DNA from 4 places in the Rhizobium sp. KNZ14-9A genome. Region 2 is predicted to be linked to each of the others. Evidence: predicted binding sites of a transcription regulator. Region 2 holds the regulator's gene; each other region holds the start of a gene.
The links. Region 2 encodes PhoB, which activates phosphate uptake and scavenging genes when phosphate is short. Its sites were predicted from a motif close to TGTCATNNANCTGTCAT; they were not measured.
Positions count from the first base shown of each region.

Region 1: ACR9ZQ_RS08235 (PhoX family protein) is a predicted target of PhoB. The motif match lies at 4,814-4,830, and genes of this name have one in related genera.
Region 3: pstS (phosphate ABC transporter substrate-binding protein PstS) is a predicted target of PhoB. The motif match lies at 2,965-2,981, and genes of this name have one in related genera.
Region 4: ACR9ZQ_RS11375 (DapH/DapD/GlmU-related protein) is a predicted target of PhoB. The motif match lies at 1,541-1,557, and genes of this name have one in related genera.

Region 1 covers NZ_JBPGXB010000002.1:430,349-438,304, forward strand. Annotated here, with positions in the region: gene ACR9ZQ_RS08215 (branched-chain amino acid ABC transporter substrate-binding protein) at 1-505, opposite strand, end outside; gene ACR9ZQ_RS08220 (HD-GYP domain-containing protein) at 1,128-2,039, shown strand; gene ACR9ZQ_RS08225 (alpha/beta hydrolase family protein) at 2,146-3,204, opposite strand; gene aptA (omega-aminotransferase AptA) at 3,344-4,672, opposite strand; gene ACR9ZQ_RS08235 (PhoX family protein) at 4,920-6,893, shown strand; gene ACR9ZQ_RS08240 (ArsR/SmtB family transcription factor) at 7,037-7,354, opposite strand; gene ACR9ZQ_RS08245 (HugZ family pyridoxamine 5'-phosphate oxidase) at 7,470-7,956, opposite strand, start outside.
Region 2 covers NZ_JBPGXB010000002.1:3,314,624-3,322,579, reverse strand. Annotated here, with positions in the region: gene pstC (phosphate ABC transporter permease subunit PstC) at 1-884, shown strand, start outside; gene pstA (phosphate ABC transporter permease PstA) at 881-2,203, shown strand; gene pstB (phosphate ABC transporter ATP-binding protein PstB) at 2,218-3,033, shown strand; gene phoU (phosphate signaling complex protein PhoU) at 3,078-3,791, shown strand; gene phoB (phosphate regulon transcriptional regulator PhoB) at 3,923-4,606, shown strand; gene ACR9ZQ_RS23255 (pyrroline-5-carboxylate reductase) at 4,737-5,525, opposite strand; gene ACR9ZQ_RS23250 (GcrA family cell cycle regulator) at 5,828-6,358, opposite strand; gene ACR9ZQ_RS23245 (acetylornithine transaminase) at 6,784-7,956, shown strand, end outside.
Region 3 covers NZ_JBPGXB010000002.1:2,399,227-2,407,182, forward strand. Annotated here, with positions in the region: gene pstA (phosphate ABC transporter permease PstA) at 1-758, opposite strand, end outside; gene pstC (phosphate ABC transporter permease subunit PstC) at 761-1,738, opposite strand; gene pstS (phosphate ABC transporter substrate-binding protein PstS) at 1,827-2,849, opposite strand; gene ACR9ZQ_RS18635 (bifunctional diguanylate cyclase/phosphodiesterase) at 3,198-5,324, opposite strand; gene ACR9ZQ_RS18640 (cupin domain-containing protein) at 5,474-5,818, opposite strand; gene ACR9ZQ_RS18645 (LysE family transporter) at 5,821-6,438, opposite strand; gene ACR9ZQ_RS18650 (ATP-binding protein) at 6,627-7,956, opposite strand, start outside.
Region 4 covers NZ_JBPGXB010000002.1:1,042,544-1,050,499, reverse strand. Annotated here, with positions in the region: gene ACR9ZQ_RS11380 (adenylate/guanylate cyclase domain-containing protein) at 1-1,336, opposite strand, end outside; gene ACR9ZQ_RS11375 (DapH/DapD/GlmU-related protein) at 1,596-2,228, shown strand; gene ACR9ZQ_RS11370 (GFA family protein) at 2,261-2,686, shown strand; gene ACR9ZQ_RS11365 (MBL fold metallo-hydrolase) at 2,834-3,751, opposite strand; gene ACR9ZQ_RS11360 (arginase family protein) at 4,170-4,994, opposite strand; gene groL (chaperonin GroEL) at 5,367-6,992, opposite strand; gene ACR9ZQ_RS11350 (co-chaperone GroES) at 7,056-7,352, opposite strand; gene ACR9ZQ_RS11345 (hypothetical protein) at 7,666-7,854, shown strand.

The sequences.
Region 1 (7,956 bases), 2.9 Mb from region 2:
CCTTGTCGTTGATGATGGCGACGCGCTTGTCCTTGAAGTGTTCCAGAGCATATTTGGCGGCGACTTCGGCCTGCTGGTCGTCACGGCCGCAGGTGCGCAGAACGTTGGTCAGGCCGCGCTTGGTGAGGTCAGGCGCGGTTGCCGTTGGCGTGACCATCAGCACGCCGTTTTCGGCCAGAACGTCGGAAACCGGGATTGCAACGCCGGAGGTGACCGGACCGACGACGAAGCGGATGCCGTCGGCGACAACCTTGTTTGCGGCGGAAACGCCCTGCTTCGGTTCGCCGGCGTCGTCTGCAAGCTCGAGCACGACCTTCTCACCGAGAATGCCGCCGCTCTTGTTGATTTCATCGACGGCGGTCTGCGCGCCGTTCTTTACCTGATCACCATAGGCTGCCACCGGACCGGTCAGCGGTGCGATGAGGCCGATGACGATATCCGCATGTGCGAGCGGCGCAAATGCCAGCGAGGCGACGAGCGTCGCCGTCAGAGTCTTCAGGGTCATGTTCTCTCTCCTTGGGTAGGGTCGTCTTCGACCACCGGTTGCTTGCCGCGAAAGCCGTTTCTTTTGTCAGCGATCCTTTTGGGAGCGTGCCAAGGACGAGGAAAAGCTGCGCGATCAATGAGCCCAGCGGCCATATTTGGCTCGCGCGGCGCATGGCAAGATTTCTAGGAATTTCGGTGAGATTCCGCAAGATGATAACAAGATCAGGTTCGTTTTCGCCAAATCTGGAAAGATTGCGCCCGATTTTTTGATTTTTCAGTCCATTTCCCGCAATTTTCGGTCTGCCTTGTCTCGACCATTCCTCGCACTTGCCGCGGCCGCATCGGGGCAGTCTAATCTGCGACCGTCAGACGATGTTTTTTGATCGCGTGCTTTCAGTCGTGCATGACTTGCAACCTTTGCAGAAAGTCGAGGCGAAGCTTCCCCGACAGAGCATATCGACGGCCGCGGATAAGCAGATATCCGGTAATGGCGCCGTTGACCACTGTTTTGGTTTTACTGTTTTAGCAAGTTAACAATTGATTCTAAGAATCCCAGTATACTACCATTCCCTAGTATATTGTTGCGGCGCAAAAAATATTCGATTTGTCGATACAGGCATATAGCGGGAACAGATATCTGGATGCTCAAGCGTATTGAAGCCAGGCAGGTGCGGACTGGGATGTTTATCGAGATGGTCGAGGGCATCTGGCACGATCCTCTTCTATCTCGGCGGCGGTTCTTACTGCGACGCGAGAGCGATACGCTGAAGCTTAACGAGTGCGCGGATGCGGGCGTCGTGATCAACACGACCAAGGGCCTCGATGTCAGGAACACCTCACGTAAGATCGAGGTCGACGTCAAGGCGGCGCGTGAGACCATTCAGAAATCCGTGGAGGTGCTGGAAAATGTCTTCGGTCGGCTGCAGGGCGGAGATGGGATCGCCGTCGATCAGGTCGAGCCGGTGATTTCCTCCGTTTCCAAATCGATGGATGACCACCCCGCCGTCTTCATCAGCGTTACCCGGCTGAAGTCCAAGGACGAAGTGACCTTTCTGCATTCCCTTTCGGTCAGTGCCTTGATGATCCTTTTCAGCCGCCATCTCGGACTGGATGAGGAAGTGGTGCAGACACTCGGCACGGCTGGGCTGTTGCACGACGTCGGCAAGCTCGAAATTCCGCTCGAAGTACTCAACAAGGAAGGGCGCCTGAACGAAGACGAGATCCAGTTGATCCGTGATCATCCGGAAAAAGGGCATGCGATCCTGTCGCGTCAGGAGGGCATGTCGGAAATCGTTCTCGACGTTTGCCTCAATCATCATGAACGGATCGACGGCAAGGGTTATCCGCGCAAGCTGTCCCACGGCGAGATCAGCCTTCACGCACGTCTTGCCGCGATTTGCGATGTCTATGACGCCGTTACTTCGGTGCGCCCCTACAAGGCTCCGTGGAGCGCGAAGGAGGCGCTGAGCTGGATGCTGGCCAATGAAGGGCATTTCGACCGCCGGCTCGTCAAAAAATTCGCCCTCTGCCTGTCGATCGCCTCCGTTTCCTGAGGGTATCTATTTCATCACATAAGGCCTGCGGGGATCTGATCCGCCGCAGGCCTTATGTCTTCGTGATCCGTGACTCCCCGAAAGCGCGCAGGATGAGGAAGCTGCTCTATTGATCAGCGAGCGCCTTTCCCAGGAAATCCGTGACCATGCTGGAAACCTGCTGGTGAATTGTTCCGCGATCCGCGCCAACACCATCCCGGCAGACGATGCTCTCCCCTGGCGCTTCCTTCTCGATCAGTTCGGCGGCGCCCGGTTTGCAGGGTTGCATGAAGCTGAAATGCAGCGATCCGGGGATAAGGCCGTAGGTGGTGGTCGCAGGCGGCAGATAGCGGGCAAGGTAACCGGAATCCTTGTTGGTGGCGGCTATGTCCGCCTCGGTTGCCGTGTCCGCATCGACATCCGCCGAGGCACCCAGCACCATGAGGGGGATATGGATTGCCGCAAGGCTCTCCGGTGTCAGCCCGCGGCCAGGTCCGAGATCGAGTGTCGCGACGGCACGAATCCTCGCATCACCGAGATCCGCGGCCATCGCCGCATTGGAGGCCGCATCGCGCCCGATGCCGAGCGCCTCGAATATTTTGCAATAGATCGGGCTGAATTCAGCCACGCAATTCGTCGTCACCTTGGCTGCATCGAAGCGGCCGCCCGCCAGTTCGACGACCGTCCAGCCGCCGAGCGAATGGCCGATGGCGGCAATCCGATCGGATGCCACGCCGCCCGTCAGATCGGGATTGTCGAGCAGAGCATCGATCGTGCGGCTGAGGTCGCCGGGGCGCTTCCACAGTTCGACGGTATCGGGCTTTCGCATGTCGAATGTGGTCGTGCCGGGATGATCGGGTGCGGCGACGACATAGCCTGCGTCAACGAGGTCGGCCGCAAGCCAGGCGAGGTTGCGCCAGCTGCCGCCATAACCATGGGAGAGGACGACCAGCGGATGCGGGCCGGCTATGGGTTCGGCATCCTTGATTACAGGTTGGCCGATGAAGGCCGGTGTTTCGCCGAGAAGGACCGGTGTGGCGTCAGACGCGGTCGGATACCAGATGCTGACATGCATCGGGCGATCGGCGTTTTTGCCGGGCAGGGTGGTTTGGCGGAAACCGGTTCCGGCATGTGCTGCCGATACCAGCAGCAGGAGCAGAGGGAGGACAAAGGCAAGTCTTGGCATGGGATCTCCATTGGGTTGATTTGCCCTGTCTGGAGGAAATCCCTGAGGCTGGAGACCGATAACGCGATTGAGGTCGCCGATATCAAAAGAAAGGGCGAGGCCGGAGCCTCGCCCTTGAATTCACTTGGGACGATTGAGCTCAGATGTTGTTCTGCAGGATCGTACGCAGCTTGCCGAAGAGTTCGTCGATGTGCTTCTTCTCGATGATCAGCGGCGGGGAGAGCGCGATGATGTCGCCTGTCGTGCGGATCAGCAGGCCGCTTTCGTAAGCCTTGAGGAAGGCCGTGAAGGCGCGTTTGGTCGGCTCACCGGCGATCGGGTCGAGTTCGATGGCGCCGATAAGGCCGGTATTTCTGATGTCGATGACGTTGGGGCAATCCTTCAGCGAATGCAGCGCATCAGCCCAGTAGTCCGAGAGTTCGGCTGCACGGGTCAGCAGGCCCTCTTCCTTGTAGGTGTCGAGCGTTGCAAGTGCTGCGGCCGAGGCGATCGGGTTACCGGAATAGGTATAGCCATGGAAGAACTCGATCATGTGCTCGGGGCCATTCATGAAGGCATCATGGATTTCCGAGGTCACAAAGACCGCGCCCATCGGGATGACGCCGTTGGTCAAGCCCTTGGCGGTGGTGATGATATCGGGCTTCACATCGTAGTATTGAGCAGCGAAGGGTGCGCCCAGGCGGCCGAAGCCGGTGATGACTTCGTCGAAGATCAGCAGGATGCCGTGCTTGGTGCAGATCTCGCGCAGCTTCTGCAGATAGCCCTTTGGCGGAATGAGAACGCCGGTGGAGCCAGCGACCGGTTCGACGATCACGGCGGCGATCGTGGACGCGTCATGCAGGGTAACGATGCGCTCGAGTTCGGTGGCGATATCGCCGCCATGCTCGGGTTCGCCGCGGGTGAAGTTGTTCTTGCCGGGCAGGTGGGTGTGCGGCATGTGGTCGACGCCGGTCAGCAGGGTACCGAACATCTTGCGGTTGGTGACGATGCCGCCGACCGAGATGCCTCCAAAGTTGACGCCATGATAGCCACGCTCGCGGCCGATCAGGCGGAAGCGTGAGCCGTTGCCCTTCACGCGGTGATAGGCGAGCGCCACCTTGAGCGCCGTTTCCACCGATTTAGAACCGGAATTGGTGAAGAGGACGTGGTCCAATCCTTCCGGCGCGATGTCGACCAGGCGGTTGGCGAGCTCGAAAGCCTTGGGATGGCCGAGCTGAAAGGCCGGGGCGTAATCGAGTTCGCCGGCCTGTTCGCTGATCGCCTCGGTGATCTTCGGACGGCAATGTCCGGCATTCACGCACCAGAGGCCAGCCGTACCGTCCAGAACCTGACGCCCGTCATGGGTCTGGTAGTACATATCCTTGGCGCTCACGAAGAGGCGCGGTTCCTTCTTGAACTGACGGTTTGCGGTAAAGGGCATCCAAAAGGCGCGAAGGTCGTTTGGCGTTGCATTCAGGCGGTTGGACATGCTGTTCTCCTGGCCGTTGGGGAGGCCGTTCCCGTTCAAGGCTTGGCGCCGTTTATTTTTACTGCCCGGTCAAATTATCAGCGCCCGGCAAGGCGTCAAGCCGAAGAAGCGCCGCTGTCTGCCGTTGCCGGACACTTCGGGCGTCATCAATCCTTCGCCCGGCATTGCTACAAAAATCGATGGCCGCAATGGCCGAGGGCATTTCATCCATTTCCTTGAAATTCAACCGTTTTTACCGGAGGTAGTCATGACGGACCGCCAGAAAACCAGACCGCGTCCCAATCCGCGGCGTGCATTTGCGCCGAGCTACGGCACCATTCTCGAAGAAGGCGTTCGTCGCCGTACCGTTCTCAAGGGCTTCATCGCAGCCATGGGGGCAGCCGCTTTTGCGCCGGCGCTCGAAGCAACGAGGGCGGAAGCCGCCGAGTCGACCCTTACTTTCCCCGAACTGAAGCGCGTGCGTGACACCGCCGACCATTGGCCTGATGGTTACGAGCGCCAGATCCTCATTCGCTGGGGCGACGCTCTCTTCACCGACAGCCCGGAATTCGATGTCGCCAAGCTCAATGGCAAGGCTGCCGAGCGCCAGTTCGGCTATAACAACGACTTCACGCAGTTCCTGCCGCTGCCCTGGGGCGAAAAGAGCTCCGATCACGGCCTGATGGTCGTCAGCCATGAATATGCGACGCCCTTTCTGATGTTCCCGGGCCTGATGGCGGACGATTACCGCGAGAAGATGACCGAGGATCAGATCCGCGCCGTCATGGCTGCTGTCGGCATATCCGTTTTCGAAGTGCGCAAGGATGGCAATCAGTGGCAGGTGGTCAAGGACGGCAAGTATAACCGCCGCATCCACATGAGCACGGAGATCGGCATTTCCGGCCCGGCTGCCGGCGACGACCGGCTCAAGACCAAGGCCGATCCGACCGGCACGGTTGTCTTCGGCACGATCTCGAACTGCAATGGCGGCATCACACCCTGGGGCACGATGCTCTCAGGCGAAGAAGGCGCGATGGATGTTTTTGCCGGCGACTATACCAAGTTGCCGAACCAGGAACTGGTCGAGCGCCAGGGCTGGGACGAGGATGAGAACGACATCTATTCCGTCAGCCGCGTCGAGCCGCGTTTCAAGTTCGAGGAAGAGCCGAACGAATGGATGCGTTTCGACTGGGTGGTGGAAATCGATCCGTTCGATCCGACGGCAAAGCCGGTCAAGCGCACTTCGCTCGGCCGCATGACGCATGAAGGCGCGCAATGTTGCGTCGCGCCTGACGGCCGCGTCGTGGTCTTCATGGGCGATGACGACGATTTCGAATATATCTACCGCTTCGTCACCCGCGATCCGTGGAACCCCAACGATCGCGCCGCCAACAAGGATCTGCTCGATCACGGCACCCTGTCTGTCGCCAAGTTCGAAAGCGACGGCACGATGCGCTGGATCCCGCTCGTTGCTGGCGAAGGCCCGTTGACGGCGGAAGCCGGCTTCAAGACGCAGGCAGACGTGGTTCTCGCCACCCGCACTGCCGCCGACCTCGTTGGTGCGACGCCAATGGACGGGCCGGAGGGCTTCATCCCGCATCTCGGCACCGGCAAGCTCTATGTGGCCATGACCGAAAACGAGGATCGCCTGCCGAAGGGCCAGGGTGACGACGAGAAGGAACAGGTCAACGTTGCCAATCCACGTGGCCCCAATCCGCATGGGCATCTGCTGGAGCTTGTAACGCCAGGCGGTCCTGACAAGCCCGATTACGCCGCTGAGAGCTTCAAGTGGGACGTCTTCGTGCTCTGCGGCGATCCGGCCAAGCCCGAAGACCAGGCGATGTTCCATCCAGCGACCACCTCGGCCGGCTGGTTCACCGACCCCGATAACCTTGCCGTGGATCCAGCAGGCCGCCTTTGGGTGACCACCGACGGCCCGCCGCCGGAAGGCATCGCCGATTCCGTCTATGTAATGGATACGGAGGGTTCGGGCCGCGCTTTGCCGAAGCTCATCTATATCGCGCCTGTCGGTTCGGAGACCTGCTCGCCGACCTTTACCTCGGACGGCTCCAGCGTCTTCCTCTCGGTCCAGCATCCGGGCGAATTGCGCATGGCCGATAACGAGGATGCGACCTCAATGGAAGATGCCGGCACTAACTGGCCGGACTTCAAGCCGGGTGTGCCGGCGCGTCCGTCGCTCGTCGTGCTGACGCGCGCTAGCAACGGAGTGGTGGGCAGCTAACCTGTCGTTCTGACACAGACGGGACCGGCAATTCTTGCGAATTGCCGGTCCCAAAGGTTTTACGTGCTGAAAATCGTTAAGCGGCGCCCGCGGAAGCATTTCCCTGGAACGCTGCTCAGACTGACATCATGTCAGCGCTGACATCAGGCTGCAGACCTGCTCCGGTTCTGAGCCACGTAGATATCCTCCAGCGTCGCGAGGATCTTCATGACCGGCTCGGAGTTGCTGGAATAGTAGATCGTCTGTGCATCACGACGGGTCTTGACCAGCTTCTGAGCGCGCAATTTCGACAGATGCTGGGAGAGGGCCGACTGGCTCAGGCCGACCTGGGTGGCGAGAACGCCGACAGGCACTTCTCCCTTTACCAGGCTGGTGAGGATCAGCAAACGCTTGGGGTTGGCCATGGCCGATAATAAAGCTGCCGCCACATTGGTGTGCTCGGCCAAATCAGAGGTTTCCATATTTTTTCTTCCTAATGCGAAACGTACATCATCCGTACAGGCACAGGCCGTCAGACGGTTCTTTGACTGACAGCGAAAACTAGCAATTGGGCTCGAAGATTGTATATACCTAAATTTAAGGTATCAGGTATGCTATTTTAGATATGTTTGAACAAATGTGATCTAAGTCCTCAGCGGGTATGTCGAACTCGCAACGCATCAATAAGTCACCTGAAATCATATCAAAACCTTCGGAATCGACCCCACATATGCGCCAGGGACCCGCTTCAGGTGCCTTCAGCCTGGATGTCAGCGCTAACATGAGGTCCGGATGGCGCGCTACTAAATCTTGCACTGCGGCGTCAGCTTTTTCAGCGATGTGATCATTTGCCTCGGAGTGAATCACGAGATCGCTGCCGTCCAAAATGTAAGCACGGCCGAATCCGCCATTAAGGCTGGCCGATTGCGGGATGAGCCGGAAGAAACGGAAATCCGGGAAATCGATATAGAGTTTCGCCTTGGCGTGACGGTTGAGGAAACGAGCGCGGATGCGCGCGTGGAGAGGCGTATCCCGCTCCACCTGTTCCGCACGGCATTGGGTCGTCAGGCGGGCATGGGCAAGC
Region 2 (7,956 bases):
CCTCCATCGCCATTCTGACGACGATCGGCATCGTGCTCTCGATGCTGACAGAAGCGAGCCGCTTCTTCGCAGCCGTTCCCTTCGTCGACTTCTTCTTCGGAACGGTCTGGGATCCGCGTTTTGCCGGTGCGGGCAGCTCCTCCTTCGGCCAGTTCGGGCTCATCCCACTCCTGCTCGGCACGCTCTATATCGGCCTGGTCGCCATGCTGGTCGCCGTGCCGGTCGGCCTCTTTGCCGCCATCTACATGGCCGAGTATGCTTCTTCGAGAGTGCGCTCGATCGCCAAGCCGCTTCTCGAAGTGCTCGCCGGCATTCCGACGATCGTCTATGGCTTCTTTGCACTCGTCACCGTCGGGCCGTTCCTGCGTGATTTCTCGGCGCAGATCAGCGGTCTTTTGAGCGGCAGCTATACGAACTTCATCCAGGCACAGAGCGTCATCACCGCAGGCATCGTCATGGGCATCATGTTGATCCCTTACGTTTCCTCGCTGTCGGACGATATCATCACCGCAGTTCCGCGGGCACTGCGTGACGGCTCGCTCGGTCTCGGCGCCACACGCTCCGAAACCATCAAGAAGGTGGTCTTGCCCGCAGCCCTTCCCGGTATCGTCGGCGCGCTGCTGATGACCGCTTCGCGCGCCATCGGCGAAACCATGATCGTGGTTCTGGCCGCCGGTGTCGCCGCCCGTATCCAGATCAATCCCTTTGAGCCGATGACGACAGTGACCGTCAAGATCGTCAACCAGCTGACCGGCGACCTTGAGTTCACCTCGCCGCAGACGCTGGTTGCCTTCGCACTTGGCATCACGCTGTTCTGCATCACGCTTTGCCTCAACATCTACGCGCTCTACATCGTGCGCAAATATCGGGAGCAGTACGAATGACGAATATTGTTTCCCCCGTCGCCGGCGTCACCGTTTCCAAGGCGCCCGCGCGTCGCGATATCGGCATCAAGCGTCGCTACGCTGCCGAGCGCCGGTTCCAGGCCTATGGCATCGCAGCCATAGCATTCGGCCTCGTCTTCCTCTTCATTCTGCTTTGGACGGTCATCAGCAACGGCTATACGGCCTTCCTGCAGACGTCGATCACGCTGCCGATCGAATTCACCGAGAAGACGATCGACCCGGACAACAAGCGTGCGACCGACCCTTCGGTGCTGGTCGCTGCCAACTATCCGGTTCTGCTGCGCGACGCGATCGTCAAGCAGCTCGGCATCAATGCCGCAAGCCGTCCTGACGTGCGCGATGCGTCCAGCATGCTGTCCAAGGGTGCGCCCATTCAGCTGCGCGACATGGTCGTTGCCGACCCGTCGATCATTGGCAAGACCGTCAATGTTACAGTGCTTGCAGATGCCAATATCGACAGCGCCAACAAAGGCCAGATCAATCTTTCGGTCGATGAGAAGAACCGCAAGGTCAACGACAAGCAGGTTGCCTGGATGAATGAGCTGAAGGCGAGCGGTGCTCTCAACAAGACGTTCAACACCGGCCTCTTCGTCAACGGCAATTCCAGCCGTCCGGAAGCCGCAGGTCTCGGCGTCGCCCTCATCGGCTCGCTTTACCTGATGCTGATCGTTCTCGTGCTTTCGCTGCCGATCGGCGTCGCCGCCTCGATTTACCTTGAGGAATTCGCGCCGAAGAACAAGCTGACGGACCTGATCGAGGTCAATATCAACAACCTCGCCGCCGTTCCGTCGATCGTCTACGGTCTGCTCGGCCTGTCGGTCTTCATCAACTTCGCCGGCCTGCCGCGTTCGGCGCCGCTGGTCGGTGGTCTGGTGCTGACGCTGATGACGCTGCCGACGATCATCATCGCGACGCGTGCAGCACTCCGTGCCGTGCCGCCGTCGATCCGCGCGGCTGCCCTCGGCCTCGGCGCCTCGAAGATGCAGATGGTGTTTCACCACGTGCTGCCGCTTGCAATGCCCGGCATCCTGACCGGCACGATCATCGGCCTTGCCCACGCACTCGGCGAAACTGCGCCGCTGCTGCTGATCGGCATGGTCGCCTTCGTCGCCCAGGCGCCGAGCAGTCCACTCGATCCCTCCACGGCACTTCCGGTTCAGGTCTACATGTGGGCCAACGAAGCCGAGCGCGCATTCGTGGAAAGAACCTCGGGTGCCATTATCGTCCTGCTCCTGTTCCTGATCGTCATGAACATGGGAGCTATCCTCTTGCGTCGTCGCTTTGAGCGCCGCTGGTAAACGGAGTAGAGATCATGAACATGTTGACGGAAGCTGCAGTCGAGAAGGCGCTGGACCAGAAAATGAGCAACGTCCCGTATAAGATGATCGGACAGGATGTCTCCGTTTATTACGGCGAGAAGCGCGCGCTTTTCGATGTCAATCTGAACGTCCGCGAAAACACCGTGACCGCCCTGATCGGCCCGTCGGGCTGCGGCAAGTCCACCTTCCTGCGGTCGCTGAACCGCATGAACGATACGATCGATGGCTGCCGCGTCACCGGCAAGATCACGCTCGACAGCGACGATATCTACGATCCCGACATCGACGTGGTCGAACTTCGCGCCCGCGTCGGCATGGTGTTCCAGAAGCCGAATCCGTTCCCGAAGACGATCTATGAAAACGTCTCCTACGGACCGCGCATCCATGGCCTTGCCAAGTCCAAGGCCGACCTCGACCAGATCGTCGAGACGAGCCTGCAGCGCGCCGGCCTCTGGAATGAGGTCAAGGATCGCGTGCATGAATCCGGCACCGGCCTGTCCGGTGGTCAGCAGCAGCGTCTGTGCATCGCACGCGCCGTTGCCGTCAGCCCGGAAGTCATCCTGATGGACGAGCCCTGCTCGGCGCTCGACCCGATCGCGACTGCAAAGGTCGAAGAGCTGATCCATGAGCTGCGTGAAAACTACACGATCGTCATCGTGACGCATTCCATGCAGCAGGCCGCGCGCGTATCACAGCGTACGGCAATGTTCCACCTCGGCAACCTGGTCGAGGAAAACGACACCGACAAGATGTTCACCAATCCCGACGATCCGCGCACCCAGGACTATATCATGGGCCGGTTCGGCTGATTTTGGCGATGTGAAGCCTTCCCGATTTTCGAGGACAAAGCCCCATGGCATCGACACATATTTTTTCCGCTTACGATGACGATCTGAAATTCCTGTCCCGGCGCATTTCCGAGATGGGTGGTCTTGCCGAACAGATGGTCGGCGAGGCCGTCCGTGCGCTGGTCAACGGCGACACTGCGCTCGCCCAGAAGGTCATTTCCGACGACGTGATCCTTGATCACGCGGAACGCGAAATCAACGACAAGGCGATCGTCACGATCGCCCGTCGCCAGCCGATGGCCTCCGACCTTCGCGAGATCATGGGTTCGATCCGCATCGCTGCCGACCTCGAGCGTGTCGGCGACCTCGGCAAGAACACCGCAAAGCGCGTCATCGCCGTCCAAAGCACCGGCGTTCCGCGCAAGCTCGCCCGCGGTCTCGAGCATCTCTCCGAACTGGCGCTCGTCCAGCTCAAGGAAGTGCTCGACGTCTATACGACGCGTTCTGCGGACAAGGCCAAGTCCATCCGCGAGCGCGACGACGAGATCGACGCGATGTACACCTCGCTGTTCCGCGAACTCCTCACCTACATGATGGAAGATCCGCGCAACATCACGAGCTGCACGCATCTTCTCTTCTGCGCCAAGAACATCGAGCGTATCGGTGACCATGCGACCAACATCGCCGAGACGATCTACTACATGGCAACCGGCGCCCAGCCGGAAGGTGAGCGTCCGAAGGACGACAGCTCCAATACCGTCGGTGCGGTGACGGAGTAATCCGGACCTGCCAATTGCGTGCGCGCCCTGCGCTGGGGCGCGCAAAGGTCGCAGCCAATTCCAAGTTTCTGCATGGTCCCTTGCTTAAATCACCCCCGGTTTAAGGATCATGCATTAGGAGACTGACACGCATGATCCCAAGAGTTGCAGTTGTTGAAGATGAAGAGGCGCTGAGCGTGCTTCTCCGCTACAACCTCGAGGCTGAAGGTTTCGAGGTGGATACGATCCTCCGTGGCGACGAGGCCGAAATCCGGCTTCAGGAGCGCACGCCGGACCTGCTCATCCTTGACTGGATGCTGCCGGGCGTTTCCGGCATCGAGCTCTGCCGCCGGCTGCGCATGCGGCCGGAGACCGAGCGTCTGCCGATCATCATGCTGACGGCACGCGGCGAAGAGAGCGAACGCGTTCGCGGTCTCTCGACCGGCGCGGACGACTATGTCGTCAAGCCCTTCTCCACGCCGGAACTTGTTGCTCGCGTCAAGGCGATGCTGCGTCGCGCCCGTCCGGAGGTTCTCTCCACCGTTCTGAAGTGTGGTGATATCGAGCTCGATCGCGAAACCCATCGCGTTCATCGCAAGAGCCGCGAAGTCCGCCTCGGCCCGACCGAATTCCGCTTGCTCGAATTCCTGATGTCGTCGCCGGGCAGGGTCTTCTCCCGCTCGCAGCTTCTGGATGGCGTCTGGGGCCACGATATCTACGTGGACGAACGTACCGTCGACGTCCATGTCGGCCGCCTGCGCAAGGCGCTGAACTTCTCCAACATGCAGGATGTCATCCGCACCGTCCGCGGCGCGGGATATTCCATGGAAGCCTGATCCGAGTGATCGGAGGTCACGAACGGGTCGCTCGGTTTCGCCGGGCGGCCCGCTTGTCTATCTGACACCCCTAGCTTCTTATGAAAGCCGACACCAGGCGCCGAAAGCGGACCTCGAGAGAACCTGCTTTCTACAGACGAATGCGTGCGAGAACTCGATCAAGAGCCTTTTGCAGAGCCGCAGTGCCACCGAAATCGCGAAAGTCTTCGAGCACCTGTTCATTCAATCCGCCCTTGGTCGAATGCTCGCCGATGAGTTCATCAAAACTCGCGACAGGTTTCGAACGGGCAGCATGGGCGAGGCCGGAAAACAATTGACGGAGGTAGGCGTCGCCAGCCGTTCTCGAAAGCCCTTGGCTCTGCAGCCAGGTCGACGTCTCGTCCAGGATGCCGAAATAGGTGGCCATCAGGCAGCTCGCCACCGCGAGAAGTTCGAACTCAGGTCTGTTTTCAACCTGGATCGCCGTTCCGAGCGCCGAAAAGAGGGCGTGGGAAACCTCGTCGGGCGGGTAGATCGCAGTCGCGCCCTGAAGATCTGCGATGTACGGAAGTGGAATTGCCAGGCTCAGGCGAACTGGCTGATCGATCCACGCCAGCAGTTGATCCATTGGCGTGGCCGCGACGAAGCTGATGACATGGTGGCCCGGCCGAAATCGGAGCGAGCGGATGACCTCCTCGGCAATTTGCGGCCTCACGGCCACAAATACGAGATCGGATCGGTCGAGAACATCCTGGTTCCCCAAAGCGATCGACACATTCCGGTTTGCCGCCGCAAGGCGGGCGGCGACGCTTGCGTTGCGCGGTGACAGCACTACCGGTGTGTCGCGAAACGCTGTCTTGCCCAATCCGGTGACGACGGCCTCGGTAATCGTGCCCGTCCCGACGAACCCCATTGTCATCCGCTTTGGATCGATCTCCATTGGCACCCCTGAGTGACTGTTTGCGCTATGCTACTCCACGGGAATACGGCATCTGTATCAGAAAATCGCGTTACAGCGCCAGGACCACCATTCTATGCCAGTTTAGGGCTGAAACGCATTGGTGGCGTTGGCCACATAACTTCGCATTGTCAGGCATGGTGAACGACCGGCGGAGATCGGCCTCCGGCAGATAGTCGTGGTCAGGAGCGGTTTTCCAGCCCTCCTGTGCCGACTAAAAAATACGCCCCTCTGCGCGTCAGCGAAGAGGGGCGGCGGATGCTGCATCTGTTGAGAAGGCGCGGTCAGGCGACCCGGACAGCCTTGCGGCGTTCGCTGACCGGCTGGTAGGCGAGGCGCTGGTGATAGTTGCAATAGGGTGAGGAATCCGGGGAGTCGCAGCCGCAGAAGTAGAAGTCGTCCTTCAGCGGATCGCCGACCGGCCACTTGCAGGTGCGCTCCGTCAGTTCCGTCAGGCCAAGGCGGCGTGAAATCGGCACGACCACATTCTTGGCCGGCACGTATTCCATTTCCTCGACCGTTTCGATCTCGATCTCTTCCTTCAGCATCGTTGCGCCCTGCTGGCGGGTAACGGTGCGGGTGGTGATGCGAGACGCATAGTTCGGGGCGCGTGGAGCCGACGTATTGCGCTTCGTTGCGCGCGCAGCGGTTGCCGTGCCGCCGGCCTTGGCGCGGCCGGGAAGACTGAGCCGGTGAACCTTGCCGATAACAGCGTTTCTACTCACTCCGCCAAGCTGCGCAGCGATCTGGCTGGCGCTCAGCCCCTCTGACCAAAGCTTCTTGAGCTTCTCGACACGCTCGTCTGTCCAGTTCATTGCCCTGTCTCCACCTTTCGCGTTGGTGATGGCAGAATCCCTCACCGTTGCCTCGGAAGTCTCCGAAGCAAGAAACGCCTGATCAATTTTGGTGACTAGTTCCGCCGCATGCAGTCTAGTAATTGAACTTTAACCTAGTGTGAGCCTGACTCTGTGACAAGAGTTCGCGTGAATCCGATGAATCCGAATTCAGGGTTTTCCCCAACTTGCTTCCCCGGAGAGTCATTTCTGCAACATTAGCTGTTGATAGACCTGCAAGTCTGATTTGAGGCTTGACGCATGTGCTAAATCTTCAGTTTTGTTGACATTGCAGTGCGAAAAGTAAATAGTGCTCCCTGCCGCCGCAAGGCGGCATTTTTGATTTTTCGGGCCTGGTTTTCTTAGCCGGAGTCCGTTGCCTTAGAGCCTGACCAGGAGATTGCGCCATGGCTGAAGCCTCGCCGCTTTATGATACCTATTCTCGTGCCCCGCTGCGGTTCGAGCGAGGCGAAGGCGTGTGGCTGATCACCGAAACGGGCGAGCGATATCTGGATTTCGGAGCGGGCGTTGCCGTTACCTCCGTGGGGCATGGCAATCCGCACGTTGTGGCCGCTCTCAAGGATCAGGCCGACAAGGTCTGGCATCTCTCCAATATTTATGAAGTGCCGGGGCAGGAGAAGCTTGCCAAGCGTCTGACGGATGCCACTTTCGCCGACAAGGTGTTCTTCACCAATTCAGGCGCCGAGGCTCTCGAGTGCGCCATCAAGACTGCGCGCCGCTATCAGTTCTCCAAGGGGCATCCGGAGCGCTTCCACATCATCACCTTCGATGGCGCCTTCCACGGCCGTACGCTGGCGACCATCGCCGCCGGCGGCCAGGAGAAATATCTCGAAGGTTTCGGCCCGAAGACCCCTGGTTTCGATCAGGTGCCCTTTGGCGATGTCGAGGCTGTCCGTGCCGCTATTACCGACAAGACCGCCGGCATCCTCATCGAGCCGGTGCAGGGCGAGGGCGGTGTCCGCCCGGCAACGTCCGAATTCATGAAAGCGCTCCGCCAGCTGTGCGATGAGCATGGCCTGCTGCTGATCCTCGACGAGGTGCAGACCGGCGTGGGCCGTACCGGCAAGCTCTTCGCTCATGAATGGTCGGGTATAACGCCCGACATCATGGCGGTTGCCAAGGGCATCGGCGGCGGTTTTCCGCTCGGCGCCTGCCTTGCGACGGAAGAGGCCGCTTCCGGCATGAAGGCGGGCACGCATGGTTCCACCTATGGCGGCAACCCGCTGGCCATGGCTGTCGGTAACGCGGTGCTCGATGTCATCCTGGCCGAGGGCTTCCTGCAGCATGTGCGTGATGTCACTCTCGTCTTCCGCCAGGGCCTTGCATCGCTCAAGGATCGCTATCCCGACGTGATCGAAGATATCAGGGGCGAAGGGCTGTTGCTCGGCGTCAAGGCTGCCATTCCCTCGGCAGAGCTGCTGAAGGAAATCCGCGCAGCCCATCTTCTGGCGATCCCGGCAGGCGATAATGTCATCCGCCTGCTGCCGCCGCTGGTCGTAACCGCCGAGGAGGCGCGCGAGGGTCTTTCCCGTCTCGAACGCGCTGCCGAAAACATCCGT
Region 3 (7,956 bases), 920 kb from region 2:
CATTGCTCATAGGGGCTCATGGCGAACTGGAAGATGACGACGGGAATGTTCGCCATCGGCTGCGACATATCCAGGCTCCAGTACTGGTTGTTCAGAGCCGTGAAGAGGAGCGGCGCGGTTTCGCCGGAAATGCGGGCGATTGCGAGAAGGATACCGGTCAGGATACCGGTCGAGGCGGCGCGGTAGAGGACGTTGACCGTGACCTTCCAGCGCGGGATGCCGAGCGAAAGGGCTGCCTCACGCATGACATCGGGAACCAGCCGCAGCATTTCGTCGGTCGTGCGCACCACGACCGGCAGGAAGATGAAGGCGAGAGCGATGCCGCCGGCAAAGCCTGAGAAGCGTGAGGTCGGGCGGACGACCACTTCATAGACGAACAAACCGATGATGATCGACGGCGCAGAGAGCAGGATATCATTGACGAAGCGGATGGCCTCGCCGAGCTTCTTGCCGCGGGCGAACTCCGACAGGTAGGTGCCGGCGAGCACGCCGATCGGTGTACCGATGATAACGGCGAGAACGACCATCAGCAGGCTGCCCATGAACGCGTTGGCGAGACCGCCGCCGTCTTCGCCGGGCGGCGGCGTCATTTCCGTGAGAAGGCTGGGGCTCAGCGCAGACAGACCGTGGACCAGCGTCGTCCAGAGTATCCACACCAGAAAGACCAGGCCGAGCACGGTGGCGATGCCACAAAGTGTCAGCGCGATTGCGCTGCCGATCTGGCGGCGGCGGTAAAGGGAACCCGAATAGGTAGCCATGATTATTCCCCCCTCTGCTTTGCCATACGCACCAGCATGAGCTTGGCGGCCGCCAGAACGATGAAGGTGACAACGAAGAGGATGAGGCCAAGGGCTGCCAGCGACGACCGGTAGAGGTCGTCCGAAGCCTCGGCAAACTCATTGGCGAGCGTCGCGGCAATCGAGGTGCCGGGCTCCATCAGCGACACCGCTATGTTATGGGTGTTGCCGAGAACGAAGGTAACCGCCATGGTCTCGCCGAGCGCGCGGCCGAGACCAAGGAAGATGCCACCGACAACGGCCGTGCGGGTGTGCGGGATGACGATGTCGCGCACCACTTCCCACTTTGTCGAACCAAGCGCATAGGCCGATTCCTTCAGCTGCGCGGGGACGACCAGGAAGACGTCACGCATGACCGACGAGATGAAGGGGATGATCATGATCGCCAGCACGATGCCTGATGTCAGCATGCCGATGCCGAGCGGCGCACCCGAAAACAGCGCACCGATCAGCGGGATCGGACCCAGCCAGTCGATGAGCACCGGCTGGATGTAATCCGACATGAACGGAGCAAAGGTGAAAAGACCCCACATGCCGTAAATGATCGAGGGGATGCCGGCGAGAAGCTCGACGGCGTCGCCGATCGGCCCGCGGATGGAGCGCGGCGCAACCTCGGTGATGAAAACCGCGATGCCGAGGCTAACGGGAACGCCGATGATCATGGCGAGTGCCGAGGTGACCAGCGTGCCGTAGATCGGCACGAGACCGGCGAATTGCTGAGCAACCGGATCCCATTCGGTGCCGGTCAGGAAGCCGAAGCCGAAGGTGCGGAAGGCAAGAAGCCCGCCCATGGCCATGGAGATCGCCGCTGCCAGCAGAGCGGCGAGAACAAACAGGCCGCAGCCCAAAACTATCCAATAAAAAATCCGATCGCCTGCGGCGCCGTCGCGGCGCTTCACGCCCGCGGTGTCGGCGGGCAGCGACGCCAGTGCTTCGCTCATATCCGTACGCTCTGCTGCTTTGAGGGGGTGTCAAAGGCATTCGGGGCGGAAAGCTTGGCTTTCCGCCCCGACCGCAGTTTCGTCAGGATCAGCTCTTGAAAGAGGCCGTCCAGTAATCTTCGATCTGCTTCACGAGCGTGTCCGGAAGCGGAACGTAATCGAGCGAGGAAGCCTCCTTCTGACCCTTTTCGAGAGCCCACTTGAAGAAGGAGAAAGCAGCCTTGGAGCGTTCAGCGTCCTTCGGTTCCTTGTACATGATGGCCCAGGTGGTTGCCGTGATCGGCCAAGCCTTTTCACCCGGTGCGTTGGTCATGATCAGGTAGAAGTCCTGAGCCTTGCCCCACTCTGCACTTGCAGCTGCAGCCGAGAAGCTTTCAGCGTTCGGCTTCGGATACAGGCCGGCAGCGTTCTGGATGAGAACGTAGGGCAGCTTGTTCTGCAGGGCGTAGGCGTATTCGACGTAACCGATCGAGTCCTTGACGCGGGTAACGTAAGCAGCAACGCCTTCGTTACCCTTGCCGCCGATGCCGACCGGCCAGTTGACGGCAGTGCCTTCACCAACCTTCGACTTCCAGTCCGGGTTTACCTTGGAGAAGAAGTTGGTCCAGTTGAAGGACGTGCCCGAGCCGTCCGAACGGTGAACAACGGCAATCTGGCTGTCGGGCAACTTCAGGCCCGGGTTCAGATCGGCGATGGCCTTGTCGTTCCACTTGGTGACGTTGCCGAGGTAAATATCAGCGAGGACCTTGCCGGAGAGCTTCAGTTCGCCTGATTTGATGCCCTTGACGTTGATGACGGGAACGATGCCGCCGACAACGAGCGGGAACTGGCCAAAGCCGCCAGCCGTCAGATCTTCCGGCTTGAGCGGGGCGTCGGAAGCGCCGAAGTCAACCGTTGCAGCCTTGATCTGGGCGATACCGCCGCCCGAACCGATCGACTGGTAGTTCAGCTTGTCGCCGGTTTCCTTGTTGTAGTCTGCCGACCACTTCGAAAGAACCGGATAGACGAAGGTCGAACCAGCGCCGGTAATATCGGCAGCGGAGGCCGAGACTGCCAGAGCGGCAACCAGGCCGGCGCCGAGGCAGGCCGAAAGAAGTTTCTTGGTGAGCATTTGCAACTCTTCCCTGATGGAACGAAAGGACGACGAGGCTCGGCGCCATGGAGGGGGTGTCCACTGTCAGGGGCGCTGAATTTCCTCGTCACGGGAAGGCGGCTAGGCGTCTATTATTACAGTTTGATGACAGTTTGTGACGGGTGACATGAAATGCAACGCTGTGCATAAGTCGCTGAAGTCACTGACTTTCCTAGTGAATCGCGCGCTGACAAAGCCTTCGTAAATGAGGTGCAGCCCTATTGCCGCAGGGCTGCGGTCGATTGCCGCAGCAATGCGTGAAAATGTCGTTTTCAGACGCCAAAATGCTCCGAGGACCGGACGACCACCCGAGTGTGCTGCCGCAATCTATGCGGCAAGCTCTTGAAGCTTGCTGGATATCTCGAGTGCCGACATAGGTTTTCCGATCAGATAGCCCTGCAGCTGGTCGCAGCCGGCCTCACGCAGGATCGCCGCCTGGCGCGTATTCTCGATACCTTCAGCTGTCACGGGAATCTGCAGAGCGGTCGCCAGGGAGATGGTGGCTCTCAGAACATCGGCGCCATTCGAGGCTTGGTCGAGAGCGGATACGAGCGAACGGTCGATCTTCATGCGATCAAACCCGAACTGCCGCAATGCGCCGATGCTTGCATAGCCGCAGCCAAAGTCATCAAGCGCGAATTTTATACCGACCTGTTTGAGGTGATCTATCGACCTGCGGGCCTGTTCCGGATTTGTCATCAGGACGCCTTCCGTGATCTCCAATGTCAAACGCTTCGGATCGAAATCGAGCTCCTGCAGAAGCGAGATCACTTCGGCGGCGAATTCCGGATTGCAGAGTTGGACCGGCGAAACGTTCACCGACAATGACAGGCCAGGCCAGTTCTTGGCATGCCCGATCGATGTTTTCAGCATATGAGCGCCGAGCGCATCGATGAGGCCGCACCTTTCGGCGAGCGGGATGAAAATCTCAGGGCTTATGTTCCCTGTTGGAACTCGCCAACGCGCTAGCGCTTCAAGACCAGTAACAGCACCTGTCGCAGCAGAGACGAGAGGCTGGAAAAAGGCTTCGATCGCACCATTGCTAATGGCGCTCTTCAACAAAGCTTCCATTTCGGCGACCCTCTGGCGTTCCAGATCCAGCTCCGGGTCGTATTCGATCGCCCGGCCTCTGCCGTTTGCCTTGGCACGATAGAGCGCCATATCCGCCCTGCGGAGAAGCTCCAAAGGCGGTACGTCTCCGTCACGTGCGGCAGCTCCGATGCTTGCGCCAACTTCGATTGTTCGCCCTTCGATTTTGAAGGGCTCGGTGAACAGCGCCAGAATAGTCTCTTCTATCTCCCCACGCGCGGCGGTTCCAATCTGCACCAGCGCAAACTCGTCGCCTCCCAGCCGGGCGGCCGCAACGACTTCAGGGTGACAGGCGATCAGGGCGTTCGAGACGATCCGGATCAGGTCATCCCCTACCGCATGCCCCCAGGCGTCGTTGACAGCCTTGAATCCATCGAGATCGACCAGATAGAGCCGGGGTGGCGCAACATCGGTATCTTCCAGCTCTTCCAGCAGTGCGAGAAGCCCGTGCCTGTTCAACAGGCCGCTCAGGCTATCGTGGTTCGCTTCGAAAATCGCCGCTTGCGCCAATTGGCGTAGGCGGCGCGCCTCTGCTGCACCCACCAGCAGAACACCACCCAGGAACATCGCAAGGATGATGACAGCGGCCGCGACGTAAGGATAGACTTCGTGAAACACGGCGGTTCCGGGCGCTTTGCTGGGCCAGACAAGATGGCCGATGACGCCACCTCCTATGTCCGTGATCGGCGTGTTCAGCAGGCCCGACTCGGGCGCGGCGGCAAGGCGCAACCCTTCGAGTTCATGCTCGTCCGAAAAAGTGTCGAGAACCTCCGACGTGAGATCCTTGTAGAGGCTCAGGACACTCAGCTTCGGAAGCTCGCCTTCTGCGGTGAAAGGCTGGATTGCCTGTGACACGATCAGCGCGATGCCCGTTTCGGTCCGGATGAAATTGACCACCGGCGCCTGTCCGGATTCAGCAGCTTTGTCGATCTGCTGGTAAAAAGCTTCGCCGAAAGAAGCACTAGGCTGGAAGGGCTTGCCTTTGGCGTATGCGGAGATGACCGAAGAGCGGTCGGGGCCGATCACGACCGCGCCGTCATAGAGCGGATAATCCGCTGTGGTCTTGCCCCAGTTCTCATAGGCCCAATCCGTGGCGTCAGGAGATGAGATCGCTTTATAGGCATCATCCCATACGGCGTTGTCCGTGGTTGTCGCGCTCAAACGATTGGCAAAGGCCGAGATCGCTGCACGGGCAGCGCGCGTGGCCCTGGCATCATCGATCTTGTTTGCAGACCGGTTCATCGTGGCGACGACATGGGCCATGAGGCCCGTCAGCACGAGAGCGACGACGAGGAAGAAGATGGTTGTCGCAATGATGGAAGACGTTTGGGTTCGAACGTGCCTACCTGCAAGATTCGACGACATGCCAATCCCGAAAAGATGAATTGCAAGGCCATGTCTATGGTGACGGCAGGAGACATCATGTCCGCAATGCGCTGCAGATAAGATCTATCATTTGATGATGTAGACACTATTAATGAGAATGATCAAAAGCCATCCATCCGGGCAGCTTTTTAGACCTTGATCACATAATCCTTGCGAGTTGTTTCAACGACTTCCCAGGTTCCTTTAAAGCCTGGCCTGAGGATCATCCGGTCGCCCGCCTTCAGATGAACCGGCTCACCGCCATCCTCGGTCACGATCGAATGGCCGGAGAGCAGGCTGAAATATTCCCACTCCTCATAGACGATCCGCCACTTGCCAGGCGTTGCCTCCCAGATGCCGGAATAGAGGCCGCCCTCGGCCTCCTCCAGGTTCCAGGTGCGGAATTGCGGATTGCCGGAAATGATGCGCTCGGCGGCGGGAGCGCCGACTTCCGGTTCGACGCTGTCGATATCGAAGGAGATCATGTTTGCCATGGTTATCGCGCTGAGGTCAGAAGTTTCAGGCCGAAGCCCATGAAGATGACGCCGGCCGCGGCGTCAAGTGTTCTACGGCCGCGCGCATAGACGCCTGCAACGGCAGGGTTGCGCAATACTGTCAGCACGAACGAGTACCAGAGCGAGGAGACCAGAACCATCGTGGCGACGGCAGCAGCACCCTGCATCCAGCTATGCTCGGCCGGCAGCGTCGCCGCAAAGAGCGAGGCGACGAAGAAGGCCGATTTCGGATTGGCGAGATTGGTTGCGAGCCCCGAATAGAAAGCCTGCTTCGGGCCGATCCCTGCCCGCACGGCTTGCGGCTCTCCACTGCCCGCCTTGCGCCAGGTGCTCCAGACGAGCTTTGCACCGAGGAAGCAGAGATAGAGCCCGCCGGCGACCTTCAGGAACAGATAGGCGAAAGGTGCGGCCGCAAAGAGTGCGCTGATGCCGAGCCAGCCGGCGAGCCCCCAGCAGAAGGTGCCTAGGATGACGCCAGCGATGACGGCCACTGCCGCGCTTCGCGAACCCTCCAGCGCCGTCCGGACGACGATGAGGAAGTTCGGACCTGGCGTGATGGCGGCCACCGCCCAGATGGCGGCGACGGAAAGCAAAAACATGAAGGCTTTTCCTCAGGTGTAGTCCGTCACATAGCTTTGACAGACTTCTCATTGAAATCAAACGATTTTAGGGATGATAACAGCCACCATGTCCGGCAATATCCGCGCATGAACAGCTTGGCCGCCTTCACGCCAAATCCGTCACCACCAATAAAAGATCGCTGCAATTACAGCGCGCTCCGCGCCTCTCAACCGACTTGCGCGAGCGCCTGCGCGGCCGCACGAAGAGCGGGCGTGTCCCTCCCCTCCGTCAGCCGCTCATAAACGGGTCGAAGCAGCCCATCGGCTTCCTCGGTCCGCCCATGCTCCGTCCAGAGCCTCGCCAGATCAGTTGCCGCCCGGATTTCCCAGGCGCCAGCGCCTTGCCTGCGGCTCACGTCCAATGACAACGTAAAACAGGTCTCTGCATCCATGTGGCTCAGTCCTGGTGCAGCCAAAAGAATGCAGCCCCTCAGCCGCAGAAGCTCCGGAAGGTAGGAATAGTAGCCCTTTTCCTCGATCAGCTGCTCGGTTTCCTCTGCGAGTTCCCATGCTTCGGCAGATCGCCCGCCGGCCAGAAGGCCCATGATGAGAACGAAGTGGAACCGCACCGTGAAGAGTTCGAAGCGTGTGGCGTGAAGATCCTCCAGCTGTTTACGCAGCGCCATAACGCCGGCTTCGAAGTCACCCCGCCGTATCGCGATCTCGGCCTTGTAAGCATGCCCCATGGAGAGATAAGGGCCGAAAGCCTGGGTCTCCGCGCGGGCGATGAAGGAAACCAAGTGTTCCTCCGCCACGTCGAAATCGCCGATCCACAGAAGCGTCGCGATCGAACTCAGCGAGATCGCGAAGGATACGGGATGGCGCATCGTCTCCGCATCCTTGAAGCATTGGCGGATCACCGCGCGAGCCCGGTCGGTATGGCCTTCCAGCCAGAGATTTGTCGACCAGCCTATCCTGGCCCAGGTGTAGTGATCGAAGCCGTAATGCATCTGCTTGCTGGCTGGCGAAAGAGCGGGCTCGACAACGGGTTTCAGCGTCGCATGTGCTTCAGCGAGGCGCCCGACCAGACAGTAAGAGAGGCCGAGAAGAGCCCTGGATAGCGTGGTCGCCGCAGGATCGCCTATTCGATCGGCGATCTCGGTGCAGCGCTCGGCGTATTCCACGCATAGCCTGAACTCGCCGCTGCGCAGATGGAAGAAGTGGATCGGTCCCAGCAGTCTTGCGGCATTGAGGTCGTCGCCGCGCGCTTCGGCTATCTCCAAACTCCTGTTCAGCGCGGCAGCCGACATCTCGTTGTGGCCTCGCATGAACATCATCGATACTCCGAATGCCGCCTGGAGCTGCATCTCCTCGCTCGTGCCACGGGTGGCATCGTCCAGCGACTGGAGTGCGCGCTCCGTCCATCGTTGGCACTCCGGCAGCAAGCCCATTGCACGGAAGACAGGAGCAACGGAGGCGACAAGGCCGACCCCGAGCGATGTGTCGCCGTTCTCTCCAAAACACCATTCAAGTGCGCTGCGAACGTTATCAACTGCA
Region 4 (7,956 bases), 2.3 Mb from region 2:
CCAGCGCCCGTTCAAGATAGGCCGCCGCCCGCTCCTGATCGCCGCAATGGCTGAGTGCCCCGCCGACGGCGGTCAGGGCGGTCGGATCATCATCGATGGAGCCCACTGCGGCTTCGACAGATTTTAAAGCCCGCTCCAGATCCCGCTCCGGTTCCTCGGTCCAGATGTAGCCAAGGTGCTGGGCGTAGCACCATGCCAGAAATGCGTGGGCGCGGCCGTAAGCAGGGTCGATCGCGATGGCATCCAGAAGCAGCGGTATTGCCCGCTCGTTCGTCGCCTTGCTCTGGCCCCAGAGATACGGGTAGGCGCGCATGACGAGATCATAGGCGCGCAGGCTGCTGGGCGGCTTGCGCTTCGACAGCTCGGTTTCGGCACTCTGGATGGCCGGATGGATGGCGCCGGTCACCTGAGCCGCGATCCTGTCCTGAAGCTCGAATATGTCCTCGGCCGCGCCCTCATAACGCTCTGACCAGAACTGCATGCGCGTCTCGGTATCGACCAGCTGCACGGATATCCGCAGCCGCTCTCCTCCGCGCCGAACCGTACCCTGGACCACGTAGTTGACGCCGAGTTCCCGTCCGAGGTCACGCACGTCGACGAAGCGTCCCTTGTAGGTGAAGGCGGACTGGCGCGCGATGACGAAGAACTCCCGAACGCGCGAGAGCGCCGCGGTGATTTCCTCCACGACCCCATCAACGAAATACTCATCGCCCTGACCGCTGAGATTGTCGAAGGGCATGACGACGATCGACGGCTGGTCTCTGCCGAAGCGCGGCGCAAGTGACGGCGTTAGCCCTGGCCCGGCCTCCCCGCTTTCAGCCGCCTCCTGCCAGTCGACCCGAAAGACGGAAATCGGCCTCGGGATATTCTTCATAGAGCGTTCGCCAAGGCTCGTCAGCGTGAACGGCACCTTGCCATAGAGATGCTCGCGTACCGACCCGGAAATGCATATGCCTGCCGGCGGCGCCATCTCCTGCAGGCGCGCGGCGATATTGACGCCGTCGCCGAGCAGATCGTCACCCGACACAATGACGTCACCCAGATTGACGCCGATGCGGAACTCCAGGCGGCGATCCCCGGGGATGTCTTTTGGATTGCTCGAGAGGCGTCGCTGGATTTCGACCGAGCACCGGATAGCCTGAACAGCGCTTGCGAACTCGGCGACAAACCCGTCACCCGCAGTGCCGAAGATGCGGCCGTCATGCTCGCCCACTATTTCGGCGATCTGGCTGAGGCACGCGTTGAGAGCACGAACCGTGCCCTCCTCGTCCAGCGCCGTAAGGCGGCTGAAACCGGCAACATCGGCGGAAAGGATGGCTGCGAGCTTTCGATCCACAGCAGTGATTGCTCCGGCGGCGTATCATACCGTTGGATGAATATGCGCGGATTTTGCCAAATTCATAGAGTTTTGTCGCAAAGGGGACGGATGAATGACCGCCTTTGGCATGGCGTATCGCTGCGCTCTGACACCTGTCGGCCCGAAGCAGACCAAGCTTTGAGGCGCACTGCCAAACCTGCCCCGATCCTTCGCCGCTCCTGGCGTCACATATCCTTCACCGTTCCCGATTAGGCAGACCGAAATCCGGAGACTGCCCATGGACTCGACCACCCAGCCGAACCGCCCAAAGATCGCCGAGACCGTCATCCACCCGACGGCAAACCTGAGGGATTCCAGCGTCGGCAAATGCTGCGAGATCCTTGAGAATACCTCTCTGCACACGGTCGAACTCGGGGATTATTCCTATCTCGGGCAGCGCTGCATCGTCGGCGATGCCTCGATCGGGAAATTCTGCGCCATCGCCGCGGAAGTCAGGATCGGCGCACCCAATCACCCGATGGACCGCCCGTCGATGCACCGCTTCACCTATTGCGCGGAATATTACTCCGCAGACGCCGCGCGCGATCACTCCTTCTTCGCCGAACGAAAGGCGGACCGCGCCATCATCGGCAATGACGTCTGGATCGGCCATGGCGTCATCGTGCTTCCGGGTGTGACGGTTGGAGACGGCGCCGTGCTCGCGGCAGGCGCGGTGGTGACCAAGGACGTTGCGCCCTATACGATCGTCGCCGGCGTTCCCGCCAGGTTCCTGCGCGAGCGCTTCTCGCGAAACGTTGCGGAAAAACTTGTCGCGATCGCTTGGTGGGACTGGCCATTCGAGACCATCATGGCACGGCTCGCCGATTTTCAGTCCAGCGATATCGAAGCCTTCTGCGAGCGCTGGGCCTAGTTTGGGATTTCATTGAGAGAGACAAGCGGATCATGAGCGACGAGAGACATGAGCATAATGCGGCCTGCCACTGCGGCCGCGTCAAATTCCGGCTCCGGTTGGCGGACGAATTCAACACGATCCGCCGCTGCACCTGCTCCTACTGCCGCATGCGCGGCGCAATCGCCGTCTCGGCTGAGCTTGCGGATATCGAGTTCGTAGAGGGCGAAGACAACCTGACGCTCTATCAATTCAATACCCGCACGGCGAAGCATTATTTCTGCAAGACCTGCGGCATCTATACCCATCACCAGCGCCGCTCGAATCCGAACCAGTTCGGCATCAATGTCGCCTGCATCGAGGGTATCAGCCCCTTCGACTTTCCGGAGGTGCAGGTCATGGATGGCGTCTCCCACCCCTCCGATTCCGGCACCAAGGCGAGGGTCGCCGGCATACTTCGCTTCGAGCCGGCAAAGTGAGGTCATGCCAGGCGGGCGCTCCTGCCCCGGAACGGCTCCAGCGGCATACGGCCGCCAAAATGAAACGAGGCCCAGGCATTCGCCGGGCCTCGCTGATTGAGACGGATATGAGCCACGCTCAGCCTGGTGCGGCGTGACACGACCCCGTCAATAATCCCAGAAGATCGGCACCCAGCGAAAGGCTTCGCCGTCGACCGCCACATGGCCGATGGACGGGAACGGCAGGTGCGTGGCCACCAACAGTTCGCCGGTCGCCGCCAGTTCGCGCAGAAGTCGGATCCGAACGCGGACCGCTTCTTCGGGGTCGTGTTCGAAACCGTTGAACCAGTCGGGATGTTCGAAGCCCACCGCGAATACGGCGTCGCCGGCAAACATCAGCTTGTCGCCGCCGGAGGCCACGCGGACCACGCTATGCCCGGGGGTATGGCCACCGGTGCGGGAGACGACGACACCCGGCGCCACCTCGTATTCTTCATCGAACAGCCGCAGCTGGTTTTGGTACTCCTTGGCGAACCGCTTGGCGGCTGCCCGAAGCGCGTCCGGAAAGCCCGGCGGCATGGAGACGTGAGAGAAATCGGGCACCTCCCAGAATTTGACCTCGGCGGCGGCCACATGGATGCGCAGGTCCGGACGCAGCCGTTCCTTCACCCCTTCGACGAGCAGCCCGCCAACATGGTCCATGTGCATGTGGGTCAGCACAACGTCGGTCACGGAACCAAGATCGATGCCTGCGGCCTCCAGTCGCTTGATCAACTGTCCGGCCCGCGGCAGGTTCAAGTCCGGGTCGATCCCGAGCCCCGCATCGACGAGGATGGTCTGTGCGCCGCTACGCACCACGACCACGTTCAGCGACCAGTCGAAAGCGTCCGGCGGCAGGAACATGTCGCCCAGCCAGCCGGCCCGCACCTTCGGGTCGGCGTTGTGTCCCAACATCGCGGTTGGCAGCGGCAGAACCCCATCGCTGACCACCATCACCTCGATGTCGCCGATATCAAGCGCATAGCGCGACGGAACCAGCTCGCCGGGCTTTGCTCCACCGGGAGCCGAACTGTTCTGCGAGGACATATTTGTCTGTTGCGGACCCGTGCTACGGGCTTTTGTTTCTAACTGCGACATGACGCGCTCCTGTGTTGCGTGGACACCAGCCTGTCACTGTCCATTCGGTAATACGCGGATGTCGCATACCAGCATGGATCCGGCGCTCGAACCTCACGTTTCCAGACGTTTCCGTTTTCGAGCGCTCTTTGGTGTCGGCCCCTAACAACTACAGCCGCCCTCAGGCGCCCGTAATCCAAACTTACGTTTAAGACGCGGCGGCTGACCGTATGTCGCCTTTCGATCATGTTGCCAAAAGAGCCGGCACGCCGTTCAAACAAGAAACGAAATCAGGCTCTTACCATCGAAGGCGAGCTCGCACGTCTGCTTTCAGGATGATCCACGCAGCAGGGAGGCGATAGGATTCAGGGCCTAAGCTGCCATTCGCTTAGTGAGAGCCCTTCGTCAAAACTGGCTCCAAGGCATCGAGCAGAGCGCTCGGCGATACTGGCGGCCCGCCAGCTTTCCAGGAGTTCTGGAACTCGGCAATTTCTATCCCGACGAAGCCATGTTCTGCGATAACCTTGCAGCAGGCTCGCACATCATCCAGCGACAGGCCGCCTTCGCATTCGTAATCTGTCGGCACGATGCCGGGCTCCAAGACATCGCAGTCGAAATGCACATAGACGGAGCGGCCGGCGATCGCGCTCCCAAGGTCGGTCGCGAGATCGGCTCCTGGTTTGATATGCGGAATGTCGTGTTTCGCGATCAGATCCAGTTCATACGGATCGAGGTCACGTTGACCGACGAGAACAACCTGATCAAAGCTTAAACCCGCACCGAGACCGGAATTCCAAAGGCCAAGTGGCCCCGCAAGCGCCAGCCCGCCGAGATATCCGGTGGGGCTGGCCTCTGGTGGATTTAGATCGCCATGTGCATCGAACCACACGATGCAGGCCGCGGGATGGTGCTTCGCAACGGCTGGAAGGGTTGCCAGCGAAACCGCGCACCGGCTGGTGGCGGCGATCGACGCCGCGCCTGCGGCCAACACCTCGTCAAACCGGGACTGCAACTCTCTGAGCGACGGCAGGGCCGCATCGAGCTCTTCGCGCCATCCGCCATTCACGGCGGGCTCCGGGGTGCCGATCACTGCAGGAGAAATGCCGGTTCGGCGTTCCAATTCCTCGCCGATCGCCTTCGCACCCGGCATGGCCAGGTCGTTGTGATCGCCTGCGCGTCCCTGGAACACGGTATATTCTGCTTTTCCAGCCATCGCTTACAACCTCGCAACGTGTTGTTCCCACCCGTTTAACTGGATTCCGTGCGGAAAGCGAGAAGGTCAGCAAGCGCCGCGTTGCACCCATGTCGTCTGGGGTTTCAGCAATGTGCCCTACCCCGGAAACGGCTTCAGCGCCCCAACCCAGGCAACGAGCGCGACAACACAGGCGGCGATCACGAGTTCCCCCACGAACGGCATCTTTCGGGTGCTGTGGTCCAGTGCGCCATGGCGCGATCTGCCGGAGCGCTACGGCCGCGCACGACGACCGGCCCAACCGGACGTCGGAGGCCCCGATCAATCGGAGCCCCCCTTGCCTTGTGTCAGCCAACGTCTTGTGTCAGCGAACGCGCTTCTGGAACGACTTCTTCACATCATGCCGCCCATGTCAGGCATGCCGCCTGCTGCGGAATCTTTCTTGGGTATATCGGCGATCATGGCTTCCGTGGTCACGAGAAGCCCGGCAACCGAAGCCGCATTCTGCAGCGCCGTACGAACGACCTTGACCGGGTCGACGATGCCCATGGCGATCATATCGCCATATTCAGACGTCTGGGCGTTGTAGCCGTAGTTGTCTGTATTGCTCTTGAGAATGTTGCCGACAACGATCGAGCCTTCATCACCGGCATTTTCGGCGATCTGGCGAACCAGCGACTGGAGCGCCTTGCGGATGATGTTGACGCCGGCATTCTGGTCGTCGTTCTCACCCTTGACGTCAAGAACGATAGAGCAGCGCAGCAGGGCCGTGCCGCCGCCAGGAACGATACCCTCTTCGACAGCAGCACGCGTCGCGTTGAGAGCGTCGTCGATGCGGTCCTTCTTTTCCTTCACTTCGACTTCCGTCGAGCCACCGACGCGGATAACGGCAACGCCGCCAGCGAGCTTGGCAAGACGTTCCTGCAGCTTTTCGCGGTCGTAGTCAGAGGTGGTTTCTTCGATCTGGGCCTTGATCTGGGCAACACGGCCTTCGATGTCGGACTTGGCGCCAGCGCCGTCGACGATCGTGGTGTTTTCCTTGGAGATCGAAACCTTCTTGGAACGGCCGAGCATGTCGAGGGTGACAGACTCGAGCTTGATGCCGAGGTCTTCGGAGATGACAGTGCCGCCCGTGAGGATAGCGATGTCTTCCAGCATGGCCTTGCGGCGATCGCCGAAGCCCGGAGCCTTGACGGCGGCAATCTTCAGGCCGCCGCGCAGCTTGTTGACGACGAGGGTCGCAAGAGCTTCGCCTTCGACGTCTTCAGCGATGATGAGGAGCGGCTTGCCGGTCTGAACGACAGCTTCGAGAACCGGGAGCATGGACTGCAGGTTCGAGAGCTTCTTTTCGTGCAGCAGGATGAAGGCGTCTTCGAGGTCAGCAACCATCTTTTCCGGGTTGGTGACGAAGTACGGGCTCAGGTAGCCGCGGTCGAACTGCATGCCTTCGACGACTTCGAGCTCGGTTTCAGCGGTCTTGGCTTCTTCGACGGTGATGACACCTTCGTTGCCGACCTTCTGCATGGCATCGGCGATGTACTGGCCAACATCCGTCTCGCCATTGGCCGAGATCGTGCCGACCTGGGCGATTTCTTCCGACGTGCTGATCGTCTTGGCCTTGGAAAGCAGGTCCTTGACGACAGCAGCAACGGCAAGATCGATGCCGCGCTTCAGGTCCATCGGGTTCATGCCGGCTGCAACAGCCTTGCCGCCTTCGCGAACGATGGCCTGTGCGAGAACCGTGGCGGTCGTGGTGCCGTCGCCGGCGATGTCGTTGGTCTTCGACGCAACTTCGCGGACCATCTGGGCGCCCATGTTTTCGAACTTGTCATCCAGTTCGATCTCTTTGGCGACGGCGACGCCATCCTTGGTGATGCGCGGAGCGCCGAAGGACTTGTCGATCACGACGTTGCGGCCCTTCGGACCAAGCGTGACCTTCACCGCATCGGCGAGAATATCGACACCGCGCAGCAGCTTTTCGCGCGCATCACGGCCGAATATGATTTGTTTGGCAGACATGGAAACCTCCCGGGCTGATCGCCCAATGATCATTATAAAACAGAATAGGGATGCGGTCGACGATCAGGCGATAATGCCCATCACATCCGCTTCCTTCATGATCAGCAGATCCTCACCGTTGATCTTGATCTCGGTGCCGGACCACTTGCCGAACAGGATGCGATCGCCGGCCTTGACGTCGAGCGGAACGATTTTGCCGGCTTCGTCACGAGCGCCGGAACCGACAGCGACGATTTCGCCTTCCTGCGGCTTTTCCTTGACCGTGTCAGGAATGATGATGCCGCCCTTGGTCTTGGCTTCAGCCTCGATCCGGCGCACGACGACGCGGTCGTGTAACGGCCGAAAATTAATCTCTGTCATTGTGGGGTTCCTCGGCGGGATCGCAGCCGAATGGCCAATCCCGATGAACCGTTTTAGCAGTCTTACGTTGAGAGTGCTAGTGAGATTCGTGTTTTGGTAGAATCCGAGAGTGTGATCTCCACCGGGCCTTGAATGACTGCGGATCGGTGCGGCCCACTTGTTTAAAATCTTTTGGATCTTATTTAAATTTTTTAAGGATCGAACGTCTGGCATCGATGGAATTCGAACCGGAATAGTTGCGGTCGCCATGCGAACCTCGTGCACCAAGAAGAGCTCAAATCTGCCTGATATCGGCCACCCAAGGAGACGCGATATGATCGAATTCCGGAAAAAGAGTGAAAACGAAGTCAGATCTGCCGAGATAGAAGCAAGTCTGAAGAAACTGGATGCGGAAATGGCCTCCCCGAACATCAAGGAAGTCAAGCATGAAGAGCTCTCCAAACTCCGCGATCAGCTGACCATCGAGCAGGCAGCAATACGAGAGCCAACCAAGCGCGTTTGAGAATGGAAAGCTTCGCGGCAGCCTGATCGCCGCGAATGGGCTCCAGATGACCTCGACTTCGTCCTTGCCCGTTTATGGATGGATGAGCATTTTCCGGCTTAG